2 regions of the Streptomyces sp. NPDC127595 genome follow, and region 1 is predicted to be linked to the other one. Evidence: riboswitches for the same ligand, from Rfam matches in the RefSeq annotation. Region 1 holds a riboswitch; the other holds the start of a gene.
What was found. A riboswitch is a leader RNA that binds a small molecule or an ion and turns the genes downstream of it on or off. The one in region 1 is predicted to bind cobalamin.
Positions count from the first base shown of each region.

Region 2: another riboswitch for cobalamin. It lies ahead of ACFVKT_RS17090 (FecCD family ABC transporter permease); the one in region 1 lies ahead of ACFVKT_RS16935 (ribonucleoside-diphosphate reductase subunit alpha).

Region 1 is NZ_JBHXWK010000004.1:619,757-624,476, forward strand. It holds gene mctP (monocarboxylate uptake permease MctP) at 1-535, shown strand, start outside; gene ACFVKT_RS16930 (GNAT family N-acetyltransferase) at 901-1,407, shown strand; cobalamin riboswitch at 1,440-1,599, shown strand; gene ACFVKT_RS16935 (ribonucleoside-diphosphate reductase subunit alpha) at 1,734-4,121, shown strand; gene ACFVKT_RS16940 (ribonucleotide-diphosphate reductase subunit beta) at 4,103-4,720, shown strand, end outside.
Region 2 is NZ_JBHXWK010000005.1:4,967-9,686, reverse strand. It holds gene ACFVKT_RS17100 (ABC transporter substrate-binding protein) at 1-417, opposite strand, end outside; gene ACFVKT_RS17095 (ABC transporter ATP-binding protein) at 431-1,198, opposite strand; gene ACFVKT_RS17090 (FecCD family ABC transporter permease) at 1,202-2,239, opposite strand; cobalamin riboswitch at 2,343-2,495, opposite strand; gene ACFVKT_RS17085 (Fur family transcriptional regulator) at 2,511-2,921, opposite strand; gene katG (catalase/peroxidase HPI) at 3,316-4,720, shown strand, end outside.

The DNA of each region.
Region 1 (4,720 bases):
CACCCGCAACATCTACAAGGACTTCATCAAGCCGGACGCGACGCCCGCCCAGGAGACCAAGGTCTCCAAGCTGGTCTCCCTCCTCGTGAAGGTCGGCGCCCTCGTCTTCGTCCTCACCATGGACAAGACGGTCGCCATCAACTTCCAGCTCCTTGGCGGCATCTGGATCCTGCAGACCTTCCCGGCCCTGGTCGGCGGCCTCTTCACCCGCTGGTTCCACCGCTGGGCCCTCCTCGCGGGCTGGGCCGTCGGCATGCTCTACGGCACCCTCGCCGCGTACGGCGTGGCCTCCCCCACCCAGAAGCACTTCGGCGGCAGCTCCAAGGAGATCCCCGGCATCGGCGAGATCGGCTACATCGGCCTGACGGCGTTCGTCCTGAACGTCCTGGTGACCGTCGTCCTCACCTTCGCCCTCCGCGCCTTCAACGCCCCCGACGGCATCGACGAGACCAGCCCCGAGGACTACACGGCAGACGCCGGCGACAAGGGCGTACAGGTAGAACTCCCGCCGGCCACGGCGGGAACAACGCACTGACCACCGGGTAGGGGCCGTGGGGGTTCTCGCCCCCTCCGCCCCTACCCATCCCGCACCTGGGGGCCGCCCCCAGACCCCCGCAATCACGCTGAACGCGCTCTTCCTCAAACGCCGGACGGGCTGAAACCCGTACCCCCGGCTGAGACCTCCCCCGGACGTGCTGCTGGTGGCTGCTGCCACGCCCCACCGGCAGAAGGGGACGTGCCGGAACGTCCGCCCGCAGCGGCTGGCGCGTCAACGCCGTTCCCCTCTTGGGTAAACGATTCCGCGCCAGACCGAGGACGGATGCTCCGGTACGGCCCCGACCCACGACGGCGGCGAAATCCGGCAGCCCCCTGACCGCACCCTCCGGCACACTGCCCCCCATGGACATCGTCATCAGACGGGCACGCCCCGAGGACTACGACACCGTCGGCGAGATCACCGCGCAGGCCTACCTGGGCGACGGCCTGCTCGACTTCGGCGAGAGCGACGGATACCTCGCCGAGCTACGGGACGTCGCCAAACGGGCAGCGGCCGCCGAGGTGCTCGTCGCCGTCGAAGGCAGCCAACTGCTCGGCGGCGTGACCTTCGTACCGGCCGGCGGCCCCATGTCCGACATCGCCCGCCCCGGCGAGGCCGAGATCCGCATGCTCGCCGTCGCCCGCCCGGCCCGCGGCCGAGGAGCCGGCGAGTCCCTCGTCCGCGCCTGCATAGCCCGCGCCCGCACCACCGACGGCTGCGAACGCGTCGTTCTCTCCACCCAGCGCACCATGCACACGGCCCACCGCATCTACGAACGCCTCGGCTTCACCCGCAACCCGCAGCGCGACTGGAACCCCGTCCCCCACCTGGACGACATCCTGCTCCTCACCTACGAGTTGCCCCTCTGACACCCTCCGAAGCCGACACGACACAACATGTGGGGGTACTACCGAGACCCGGCACAAGATGTATGCTCATGCTCGCTGTCGCCGCAGGGGAATCCGGTGTGAATCCGGAACTGTCCCGCAACGGTGTACTTATGCGCGTTCGTTCGCGTACGGAGTCCAGTCCGAGGACCTGCCGACAGTGTGCCCGGGCCGGCCGGCCCGGGTGACATGACGTCCGGGCCTCGCGGAATGGGCCGGTGGACGCGGCGCATCGCTGTCAGAAGGCGTGCGCTCGTGTGCCCCGCCGCCCTCCCCAAGGCCCCGTGCCCAGCGAGGGAGAGCCCCACGTGACCATCGCGCCAGTCGACCCGGCCTCAGCGACTACGCAGCAGGCCCCGGTGGAGACGGACGGCCCCGGTGCCGCACTGCTGCGGACCCTGACGGACCTCACCGCCGACCTCCCCGGCGCCGACCCCGGCCGGGTCGCCGCCGCCGCCCTGCGCGGCCGGTCCGCACGCGCGGACAACGCGGAACTGCGCGAGCTGGCCACCGAGTCCGCGGCGGGCCTGATCTCCGAGGACCCCGTCTACTCGAAACTGGCCGCCCGACTGCTGACGATCAGCATCGCGGCCGAGGCCGCCTCACAAGGCGTGCGGACCTTCTCCGACTCGGTCACAGTCGGCCACCGCGAGGGCCTCATCGCGGACCGCACCGCGGACTTCGTACGCCTGCACAAGGCCCGCCTCAACACTCTGATCGACACTGAAGGTGACGACCGCTTCGGCTACTTCGGCCTGCGCACGCTGCACAGCCGCTACCTCCTCCGCCACCCGATCACCCGCAAGGTCATCGAGACGCCCCAGCACTTCATGCTGCGCGTGGCGTCCGGCCTGGCGGAGGACGACACCACGCGCGCCCTCACCGAAGTCGAGGCCCTCTACCGGCTCATGAGCCGCCTCGACTACCTCCCCTCCTCCCCCACCCTCTTCAACTCCGGTACGCGCCACCCCCAGATGTCGTCCTGCTACCTCCTCGACTCCCCGCTGGACGAGCTGGACTCCATCTACGACCGCTACCACCAGGTCGCGCGCCTCTCGAAGCACGCGGGCGGCATCGGCCTGTCGTACTCCCGTATCCGCTCCCGCGGTTCACTGATCCGCGGCACGAACGGGCACTCCAACGGCATCGTCCCGTTCCTGAAGACCCTCGACGCCTCGGTCGCCGCGGTGAACCAGGGCGGCCGGCGCAAGGGCGCGGCGGCGGTCTACCTGGAGACCTGGCACTCCGACATCGAGGAGTTCCTGGAGTTGCGCGACAACACCGGTGAGGACGCCCGCCGTACGCACAATCTGAACCTGGCGCACTGGATCCCGGACGAGTTCATGCGCCGGGTGAACGAAAACGCGCTGTGGTCCCTCTTCTCCCCGTCCGACGTGCCGGAACTGGTCGACCTGTGGGGCGACGAGTTCGACGCGGCCTACCGCAAGGCGGAAGAAGCGGGCCTCGCCAAGAAGAACATCCCCGCCCGCGACCTCTACGGCCGCATGATGCGTACCCTCGCGCAGACCGGCAACGGCTGGATGACCTTCAAGGACGCCGCCAACCGCACCGCCAACCAGACGGCGGAGCCGGGCCACACGGTCCACTCCTCGAACCTCTGCACGGAGATCCTGGAGGTCACGGACGACGGCGAGACGGCGGTCTGCAACCTGGGCTCGGTGAACCTGGGCGCGTTCGTCGACACGACGGCCGGCGACATCGACTGGGACCGCCTCGACGAAACAGTCCGCACCGCAGTCACCTTCCTGGACCGGGTCGTCGACATCAACTTCTACCCGACCGAGCAGGCGGGCCGATCCAACGCCAAGTGGCGCCCGGTCGGCCTCGGCGCGATGGGCCTCCAGGACGTCTTCTTCAAGCTGCGCCTGCCCTTCGACTCACCGGAGGCCAAGGCGCTCTCCACCCGTATCGCCGAGCGCGTCATGCTCGCCGCGTACGAGGCGTCCGCGGACCTCGCGGAGCGCAACGGACCCCTGCCTGCCTGGTCCCGTACAAGGACCGCCAGGGGTGTCCTGCACCCGGACCACTACGACACCGAGCTGACCTGGCCGGAGCGCTGGACGGCCCTGCGGGAACGTATCGCCACCACCGGCATGCGCAACTCGCTCCTCCTCGCCATCGCGCCCACCGCCACCATCGCCTCCATCGCGGGCGTCTACGAGTGCATCGAGCCGCAGGTGTCGAACCTGTTCAAGCGCGAGACGCTCTCCGGCGAGTTCCTCCAGGTCAACTCCTACCTGGTGGCCGAGTTGAAGCAGCTCGGCGTGTGGGACGCGCAGACGAGGGAGGCGCTGCGCGAGTCCAACGGCTCGGTGCAGGGCTTCACCTGGGTCCCCCAGGACGTCCGCGACCTGTACCGCACGGCGTGGGAGATCCCGCAGCGCGGCCTGATCGACATGGCCGCGGCCCGCACCCCGTTCCTCGACCAGGCGCAGTCCCTGAACCTCTTCCTGGAGACGCCGACCATCGGCAAGCTCTCCTCGATGTACGCGTACGCCTGGAAGTCGGGCCTGAAGACGACGTACTACCTGCGTTCCCGCCCGGCGACCCGCATCGCCCGCGCGGCGCAGGCGCAGGCCCAGCCCGAAAAGACCATCCCCGTCCAGGCGACCCCCGACGAGGACGCCGTCGCCTGCTCCCTCGAAAACCCCGAATCATGCGAGGCCTGCCAGTGAGCACCCCCCAGAAGAACCTTCTCGACCCGGGCTTCGAACTCACCCTCCGCCCCATGCGCTACCCGGACTTCTACGAGCGCTACCGGGACGCCATCAAGAACACCTGGAGTGTCGAGGAGGTCGACCTCCACTCGGACGTCTCCGACCTCGCGAAGCTGTCGGAGGGCGAGCAGCACATGATCGGCCGGCTGGTCGCGTTCTTCGCGACGGGCGACTCGATCGTGGCGAACAACCTGGTGCTGACCCTCTACAAGCACATCAACTCCCCCGAGGCGCGGCTGTACCTGAGCCGCCAGCTCTTCGAGGAAGCGGTGCACGTCCAGTTCTACTTGACGCTCCTTGACACCTACCTGCCCGATCCGGACGACCGCGCGGCTGCTTTCGACGCGGTGGAGAACATCCCCTCCATCCGCGAGAAGGCCGAGTTCTGCTTCAAGTGGATCAACGAGGTCGAGAAGCTGGACCGCCTGGAGACCAAGGCCGACCGCCGCCGCTTCCTCCTGAACCTGATCTGCTTCGCCGCGTGCATCGAGGGCCTCTTCTTCTACGGCGCCTTCGCGTACGTCTACTGGTTCCGCAGCCGGGGTCTCCTGCATGGC
Region 2 (4,720 bases), on a different contig from region 1:
GAGCTTCTTCAGGGCGTCCGGGGTGAAGCCGCTGTCCTCGCGGAAACCGTAGTTCCAGCCGGCGAAGACCAGGTCGGCGCGGGCGTCGAGGACGTTCTCCTGGGTGAGCTGCTGCTTGGACAGCCACTTCACCTCGTCGTAGCCGTCCTTCCAGGGCACGCCGGTCAGATCGCCCTTGTCGTCGGGCATGGCGAACCCGGCCATGCGGTCCTCCAGGCCCAGCGCGAACATGATCTCGGTGATACCGACGTCGTTCGTGACGACCCGTTCGGGGATCTTCTCGTACGTCACTTTCTGGCCGCAGTTGGTGAGGGTGACGGCCGATGACGCGGGTTTCGACTCCGCTGTCTCGACCTGGGCGCCGCATCCGGTGGCGAGGGTCGCGAGACACACGGCTGCTGCAACGGGCTTGCGCATACGAGGAGTTCCTTTATCGGGCCGAGGGGAGAAGGTCGAAGAGCAACTGCACGGCACCGGTCTCCGGATGGCGCACGGGATGGGCGCGGACCCCGAACACCTCGGCCAACAGCGCCGGTTGGAGCACGTCGTGCGGCGGGCCCGACGCGACGACCCGGCCCCCGTCGATCACGTACAGCAGATCGCAGTGGGCGGCGGCGAGGTTGAGGTCGTGCAGGGCGGCCAGCACGGTCAGGCCACTGCCCCGGACCAGCGACAGCACGTCCAACTGGTGGGCGATGTCGAGGTGGTTGGTCGGCTCGTCCAGGACCAGCACGCGCGGCTGCTGGGTGAGCGCCCGCGCGATCAGGACGCGCTGCTTCTCGCCACCGGAGAGCGCGAGGAAGCCGCGTTCAGCGAGATGCGCGACTCCGGTACGGGCCATGGCGTCGGCGCAGATCGCCCGGTCCTCCTTGGCGGTACGACCCTGATGCGGCAGCCGCCCCATCCCGACCACCTCGGCGACGGTGAAGTCGAACTCGGCGGACGACTCCTGCGGCAGCGCGGCGAGCAGCCGGGCGGCGGCCCGCGGGTCCATCGTGTGCACGTCGTCCCCGTCGAGCCGCACCACCCCGCCCGCCGGCCGCAACGCCCGGTACACGCACCGCAACAGCGTCGACTTGCCGCTCCCGTTGGGCCCGACGAGACCGACGAAGTCCCCACTGCCCACGCTCAGTCGAATGTCGTCCACGAGCCGGACGGCACCGGCGTCGACGGACACGCCCTCCACATCGAGCCGCATCGGTCAGTGCCCTCCGAACGCATAGCCGCCGCGCCGCATCAGCAGCAGGAAGGCGGGCACGCCGACCACGGCGGTGATCACGCCGACCGGCAGCTCCCACGGGGCGAGCAGCAGCCGGGACAGCACATCGGCCCACACCAGCAGGACGGCTCCGGCGAGCGGCGCCACCACCAGTACCCGCCGATGATCGGCGCCGACCAGCATCCGTACGACATGCGGCACCATCAGTCCGACGAACCCGATGGCCCCGCTGACGGCGACCACACATCCGGTCACGCCGGCCGTGACGAGGAACAGCTCCCGGCGCAACCGCCCGGGCGGCACGCCGAGCGCGGCGGCGGTCTCGTCGCCCATGGCGAGGGCGTTCAGCGACTCGGCCCGCCGCAGCAGCCAGGCCCACCCCGCGAGCGCCACCGCGGCGGCCAGCGGCACCTTCTCCCAGGTCGCGCCGCCCAGGCTGCCCAGGAGCCACATCATCGCCGACCGGGCGGCCTCACCGCGGGCCGCGCCGAAGACCATGATGGTGGTGAGGGCCTCGAAGCCGTACGCGAGTGCCGTCCCCGTCAGCACCAGGCGCAGCGGCGTGAGCCCGAGCGGTGATCTGGCCACCGCGTAGACGAGCGCCATGGCGGCCAGCGCCGACCCGAAGGCGGCGACGGACAGCGCCCACACCCCGAGACCGGCGAACAGGCCCAGCAGGATGACGGCGTTGGCGCCCACGGCGGCGCCGGAGGAGATCCCGAGCACGAACGGATCGGCGAGCGCGTTGCGCACCATGGCCTGTACGGCGACGCCGACGGCCGCGAGCCCGGCACCGACGACGGCGGCGAGCACCACACGCGGCAGCCGGATCTCCCAGACGATGGTGTACGGGGCGACGTCACCGGGTTCGATACCGCCGCCGGTCACCCCGGCCCACAGAAACCGCAGTACCCGCCCCCACCCGATCCCCGAAGCGCCCAGCCCGACCCCGCAGAGGAGCGACAGACAGAGCAACAGCGCCAGCCCAACCACCAGCGGCACGACGGGTATTCGGCGCACGGGCGGCGGGTCCTAAGCCTCGGGCCGCCTCGTGAACACAAGCAAGGGATGGGCAGCACAGCCGAACCGTGCGGTCCCCTCTCGCAGTCCGCGGCGAGCGTCATCGGGTCACATGCCACCCCGCGGGTAATCGGGCTCACGCGACGGACCGAAACGGCCTGCCACGCTTACCGTTGCGGGTCAGCGCCGGACTCTCACCGGACTTCCCCCACGGGACGCGCCCCGAGCGTAACAAACGGGCGAAGGCCAAGGACCAAGGGCCGATGCCGGTCTAGGCGCAGGAGGGACACAGTCCGCGGTAGGTGACCTCGACCTCGGAGACCGTGAAGCCGAAGCGCTCCTCCGCCGGGAGGTCGGCCAGTGGATTGCCGGCCGGGTGGACGTCGCGAATGGTGCCGCAGTTGGAACACACCAGGTGCTGGTGGGGGTGGTGGGCGTTCGGGTCGTAGCGCTTGGCGCGGCCGTCGGTGGAGACCTCGAGCACCTCACCGAGGGAGACCAGCTCGCCCAGGGCGTTGTAGACGGTCGCGCGGGAGATCTCCGGCAGTCGCTGTGCCGCGCGGGCGTGCACCTCGTCGGCCGTGAGGTGGACGTGCTCGCCGTCGAGGACCTCCGCAACGACACGTCGCTGGGAGGTCATCCGCCAGCCACGTCCTCGCAGTCGCTCCAGCAGGTCACTCATATCGGTTCACCTATTCAGGTTCAGTGGGATGCCCGGAGTTTACCGGTGGACGTCCGGGTCCCGGTTGGATATGGGCTTGGCCCGCTTCTTGACTTGGACTCGGTCCATCGTAGGATCGGTTCCGGCGATAGCCAAGGGACAGGAAGACTCCAGTACGGCATGAGACAGAGACGTGACGGGACCACCTCGGCTTCGAGGCGATCCATCCCCTCCGGGATGCGCGGTCGCGCGAGCCATATCTCCCTCTCGGTCGTATGTGAGGCCCTCCGCAGGTCGGCGAGGCCGGTCATCCCGACTCCGCCGCCGCCCACCCCAGTCTTCGTACCCCCCGCCCGACCGTTCCACCGCCCGCAGTTCCTGAGCACCGTGATCCGCCAGGTCCGGAAGGATTCCCATGACTGAGAACCACGACGCAATCGTCACAGACGCGAAAACGGAGGGCGGCGGTGGCTGCCCGGTCGCGCACGACCGAGCCCCGCACCCGACCCAGGGCGGCGGAAACCGCCAGTGGTGGCCGGAGCGGCTCAACCTGAAGATCCTTGCGAAGAACCCTGCCGTGTCCAACCCCCTCGGTGAGGACTTCGACTACGCCGCCGCGTTCAAGACCCTCGACCTCGCCGCCGTGAAGGCGGACATCGCCGAGGTGCTGACGGACTCGCAGGAGTGGTGGCCGGCCGACTTCGGGCACTACGGCCCGTTCATGATCCGTATGGCCTGGCACAGCGCGGGCACCTACCGCATCAGCGACGGCCGCGGCGGCGCCGGCGCCGGCCAGCAGCGCTTCGCCCCCCTCAACAGCTGGCCGGACAACGGCAACCTGGACAAGGCCCGCCGTCTGCTGTGGCCGGTCAAGAAGAAGTACGGCCAGAGCATCTCGTGGGCCGACCTCATGATCCTCACGGGCAATGTCGCCCTGGAGTCGATGGGCTTCGAGACCTTCGGCTTCGCCGGCGGCCGCGCGGACGTCTGGGAGCCCGACGAGGACGTCTACTGGGGTCCCGAGACCACCTGGCTCGACGACCAGCGCTACACCGGCGACCGCGAGCTGGAGAACCCGCTCGGCGCCGTCCAGATGGGCCTCATCTACGTCAACCCCGAGGGCCCGAACGGAAACCCGGACCCGCTGGCCGCGGCCCGCGACATCCGTGAGACCTTCCGCCGGATGGCGATGAACGACGAGGAGACGGTCGCCCTGATCGCGGGCGGTCACACCTTCGGCAAGACCCACGGCGCGGGCCCGGCGGACGCCGTCGGCGACGACCCCGAGGCCGCCCCGATCGAGGCGCAGGGCTTCGGCTGGAAGAGCAGCTACGGCACCGGCAAGGGCGGCGACGCGATCACCAGTGGCCTGGAGGTCACCTGGACGCAGACGCCGACCCAGTGGAGCAACTACTTCTTCCAGAACCTGTTCGGCTACGAGTGGGAGCTGACGTCCAGCCCCGCCGGCGCCAACCAGTGGGTCGCGAAGGACGGCGCGGGCGCGGGCACCATCCCCGACGCGCACGACCCGTCGAAGACCAAGGCTCCGACGATGCTGACGACGGACCTCGCGCTCCGCATCGACCCGGCGTACGAGGAGATCTCGCGGCGCTTCTACGAGAACCCCGACCAGTTCGCCGACGCCTTCGCCCGCGCCTGGTTCAAGCTGACCCACCGCGACCTCGGCCCGATCGTGCGCTACCTCGGCTCCGAGGTTCCGTCCGAGACGCTGCTGTGGCAGGACCCGCTCCCCGCGGTGACCCACGAGCTCGTCGACGCCGCGGACATCTCCGCCCTCAAGGCCCAGATCCTCGCCTCGG